One region of the Arthrobacter sp. BGA-UO-ETr-C19 genome, then DNA from elsewhere that is predicted to be linked to it. Evidence: riboswitches for the same ligand, from Rfam matches in the RefSeq annotation. Region 1 holds a riboswitch; the other holds the start of a gene.

What was found. A riboswitch is a leader RNA that binds a small molecule or an ion and turns the genes downstream of it on or off. The one in region 1 is predicted to bind thiamine pyrophosphate.
Region 2: linked by a shared signal. The riboswitch ahead of AC57BR_RS15855 (bifunctional hydroxymethylpyrimidine kinase/phosphomethylpyrimidine kinase) and the one ahead of AC57BR_RS16390 (ECF transporter S component) in region 1 are both predicted to bind thiamine pyrophosphate.

The regions. Positions count from the first base shown of each region.
Region 1 is NZ_JCAQPC010000023.1:42,721-44,912, forward strand. It holds gene AC57BR_RS16380 (DUF4235 domain-containing protein) at 1-125, opposite strand, end outside; gene AC57BR_RS16385 (heme-degrading domain-containing protein) at 183-734, opposite strand; TPP riboswitch at 854-997, shown strand; gene AC57BR_RS16390 (ECF transporter S component) at 1,070-1,690, shown strand; gene AC57BR_RS16395 (ABC transporter ATP-binding protein) at 1,690-2,192, shown strand, end outside.
Region 2 is NZ_JCAQPC010000022.1:204,094-206,285, forward strand. It holds gene AC57BR_RS15855 (bifunctional hydroxymethylpyrimidine kinase/phosphomethylpyrimidine kinase) at 1-1,183, opposite strand, end outside; TPP riboswitch at 1,166-1,262, opposite strand; gene AC57BR_RS15860 (Rne/Rng family ribonuclease) at 1,455-2,192, opposite strand, start outside.

The DNA.
Region 1 (2,192 bases):
TCCTTGTCGCCCTTGGGGGGTTTCCGGCCCGTGACTTTTTCCCAGATGGTATCGACGGCCTTGGTGCCGGCGAACCCGGCCAGCAGGCTGATGCCCGTGCCAAGCAGCTTGATGAAGAAACTCATTCCGGAACTCCTCGCGTGATGAACACTGGTCTTTCCCTAGCCTATCCGCATGAAACGCTAGCCCAGGCGCATGGACCGGTGGATTTCCCGCAACGCCTGCACCACGAGGTCGTGGTCCGCCTTCTGCGGCAGTCCTGACACCGTGACCACGGCCACCGCTCCGACACCCCGCACATAGATGGGGAAGGCTCCGCCGTGGGCCGCGTAGGTTGACTGGTCGAACCAGGCGTTGTCCTCGATCCGTCCGCCGCCCAGCCTGCCGCGCAGGCCCACCAGCAGCGAGGGCTCCTCGTAGCGCACGGCAGTCCGTTGCTTGGCCCGCACCCAGCCCTCGTTGTCCGGGGTGGCGCCCTCGAGCGCAACGTGGAAGAGGACCTGTTCGCCCTTGGTGATGTCGATGGCGATGGGCAGGTTGTCCTCCTTGCCGCGTTCCACCAGTTCCAGGCCCAGCGCCAGTGCATCGTCCTTGCTGAACCTCGGGAACTGCAGTTCGGCGATTTCGCCCTCGATCTGACCGATCAGGGCTTCCAGGGATCCCGCCGGCTGGTCCTCGGAGGCATCGGGGTCAAAGGCGGGCAAGGCAGTGCTGCCGGAGTCCTGTAGCGTCATGGCCCAAATGTACTCCGGACGGCTGTCCCGGCGGCGCAGGAAGACTTCAGGATTGTGACGGCGGCCCCGGCTTTCCGGGCGCGCCGAGGTGTAAACTGGACCAGCCCACAAGGGCAGATTTATCACGACAGGGGAGCGCCGCCGTCGGGATGCAGAGGCATTTGCCAGTGCAGCCGCGGACGGGCGCTGAGAGTGCGGACCGCCGCAGACCCTCGAACCTGATCCGGCTAGTACCGGCGCAAGGGAGTCGAGTTCTCAAAGTGCCCGGCAGTTAGTGGCCAAGCCACCGGCAGCCGGGGGAACGCTTTCCCCTCCTGTTCCTCAGGAGGACCATCATGACAACTGCAGCAATCAAGAAAACCAGCTACAACTGGCGCGTGGCCGACATCGTAGTGGCGGCGCTCATCGCCGTTGCCGGCGGCGTGATCTTCTGGGCCTGGTCCCAGGGTGCCAACCTCATCTCCACCCCGGTCAACGCCGTCTACCCGCCGCTGACTGGCCTGTATGCCGGCGGCTGGATGATTCCGGCGGTCCTGGGCATGCTCATTATCCGCAAGCCCGGCGCGGCCCTGTTCTGCGAAACGGTGGCGGCCACGGGCGAGCTCCTCATGGGCTCGCAGTACGGCACCACGGTGCTCATCTCCGGCATCCTCCAGGGCCTGGGCGCGGAGCTCGTGTTCGCCGCCCTGGTGTACCGGAAGTTCAACCTCCCGGCTTCGCTGCTTGCGGGCGCCGGCGCCGGGCTGTTCTGCGGCCTCAACGACTCCTTTGCGCCGTGGGGCTGGAACATCGCCTACACCGCCGGCGACAAGCTCGCGTACATCATCTTCACGTCCATCTCCGGCGCGATCATCGCCGGTGCCCTGTCCTGGATCGCCACCCGCGGCCTGGCCAAGACCGGCGTGCTGAGTTCCTTCGCCTCCCGCAAGGCAGCTACGGAGCCCGTCTTCAGCTGATGCCCTCATCCCACGACGGCGCCGTCCGCCCCGCCGCGGTACACGCCCGCGGGTGGGGCTGGCGCCACGCCGGCCGCACCAAGCCCGCCGTCCACGCCCTGGACTTGGACATCCGCCCCGGCGAACGGGTGCTGCTGCTGGGCCCGTCAGGGGCCGGCAAGTCCACGCTGCTCCACGCCCTGGCCGGTGTGCTGGGAGACAGCGACGCCGGCAGCAGTCCCACGTCCGGCGCCGGGACCCTTGATGCCGGGGCAGCGGACCGCGACGACGCGGATGAGAGCGGCGAGCTGCTCATCGACGGCGCGCCCCCGCGCGCGCAACGGGGCCGTGCCGGACTCATGCAGCAGGACCCGGAAACGCAGGTGGTGCTCTCCCGCCTGGGCGACGACGTCGCCTTTGGTGCCGAGAACCTCTCGGTGCCCCGCGACGAGATCTGGCGCCGCGTGCATGAGGCACTGGACGACGTCGGACTGTCGCACCTGCCGCTGAACCACCCGACGTC
Region 2 (2,192 bases), on a different contig from region 1:
AGTTGCGGTGCAGTTCCGATTCAACCTCCAGGCATTGCTGGGCCGAGCGCGCCCAGAACAGCTGCTCGGACTCGGTTGGCGCGAGTGCGCTGGCCCGCGCCAGGACGCGGGAGTAGCCGTTGAGGTAAATGGCATCCTGTGCCAGGTAGTACGCGAATTCCTTCTCCACCAGGGTGCCTTCGGCAAGTCCACGGATGAAGCCCAGGCCATAGATGGCTTCCAGGTCGGCAACGGTCTCGGCGCGCAGCAGTTCCGCGAACCCGCCCTCACGTTCGGGCCGGGCCAGGTGGTGGAAGTGGTTGATCGGTCCGTTGCCTGCGCCGACCTCCAGCTGCCCGGATGTACGGAGGGCTCCGGCCAGCCAGGGCTTGACCTCCCGCAATGAGGCTTCCCAGTCGCCCAGCCGCGCCTGGGCCGTGGCCATGGCCGAGGAGAGCGAGCACCCGGTGCCGTGGCTGTTCCGCGTGGTGATCCGTTCACCGGCGATCTCCACCACCTCCGCAGACAGCAGCCCGGCAGTGTTGACGAGGGCGTCCGGGCAGGTTGAGCCGTTCAGGTGGCCGCCTTTGACAAGGACCGTGGCGCCGGTCCGGGCCGCGAGCCGCTTGCCCTGGTCAAGAGCGGAGGACCAGTCGGCGGCCTCCGGCTCCCCAAGCAGCATGGCAAGTTCGGGCAGGTTTGGGGTGATCAGGTCCGCCAGCGGCAGTAATTCGCCGAGTGCAGCCTCCGCGGACTCCTGAAGGAGGCGGTCACCGCTGGTGGCCACCATCACCGGATCGAGAACCACGACGCCGGGGCGCACCTTTTCGAGCCAGTTGCGCACTGCGGTTATCACCTGTGCATCGCCGAGCATGCCGATCTTCACGGCGTCCACCTGGATGTCGTCGCTGACAGCGTCCAGTTGCGCGGACAGGAAAGAAGCCGGCGGAACGTGCACGCCGCGCACGCCGGTGGTGTTCTGTGCGGTGAGGGCCGTTATTGCTGCCATCCCGTAGCCACCGTGGGCCGCAATACTTTTCAGGTCGGCCTGGATGCCTGCTCCGCCGGACGGATCCGAGCCCGCAATGGCAAGGACCCGGGGAACGTCGCGGGAAGTCGGAAGGGCTGGCGCCACGGTGTCCACAAGGGAACCGGCGGCAGCCGCGGGTGCGGGCAGGAGCGATGCTGATGACAAGGAAGACATCCCTTCGCCGGTGCTAACCGGACAGGTTCAACGGGTTTGGATCTCAGCCGGCCCGTGCGCGGCACCCCGTGTCAGTCCCCCAGCCTAGCGGTTCGTCCGGCCTGGGACACCGAATTTGACGTTTGCGACAGGCTTCCGCGGGGCTGTGGCCCGCCGCTTTCCGGCTCGTTTCTTTTGACTTGACCGGGCCAAATCCTCCGGAACCAGAAAGGTCCGGCACCGCAGGTGCGGTGCCGGACCTTTCCATACATCAGCTCAGGGTTCGCCAGTCCTACAGTTCTGAGGCGGGTACCCCGACGCCCAGAATGATCGGCTCGCTGGCCGGCCGCTGAGTAGCCTTGGGCGCTCCCTGCGCATCGCCCGCCTCCGGAGCCTTGGCCTCGTGCGAATGCCCCGCAGCAGCAGCCGGCGCAACCTCGTGATGTTCCACGGATGTCTCGTTGGCTGCACCCTGGGCGCGGCTGGCACTGCGGTTGCGACGCGGACGGCGGCTGCGGGACGGCGCGGCGGGGCTTTCCACCGGCTGCCTTGTGGCCGGCTGGCCTGCGACGGGCTGGCCATCGGTGCGTTCCGGCTGCCGGCTTGCCGGGCGGGCCGGCGCGGGAGCCTCCTCTTCGGCCGGAGCGATTGGAGCGCCCAGGTGCGCGAAGGCTTCCTCCAGGCGGTCCAGCGTCAAAGCCGGCGTTTCCTTGGCCGGTTCCTCGCTGTGATCGACGAACGGAAGAATCACCTTCTCGCCACCGAACGTAAGCACCGCTCCGGGCCGTCCAGAGACGCTCTCCGTTTCCGGAGCACGGTGCACCACGGGGCTTTCCGGTGCTGCTGCGGCCGCGGGGGCAGCCGGCCGGGCGCCCTCACCCGACGCTGCGGCGCTGTGCGCTGCTTCCTCATGCAGGTGGGCGGCGTGGGCCGCTGCCGCGATGTTGGCGAGGGCAGCGCGGGTCGCTTCAGCCTTGGCGTGGCGTTCTGCTTCCGACGGTTCCGGGTGGTGCACGGCAGCAGGGGCAGC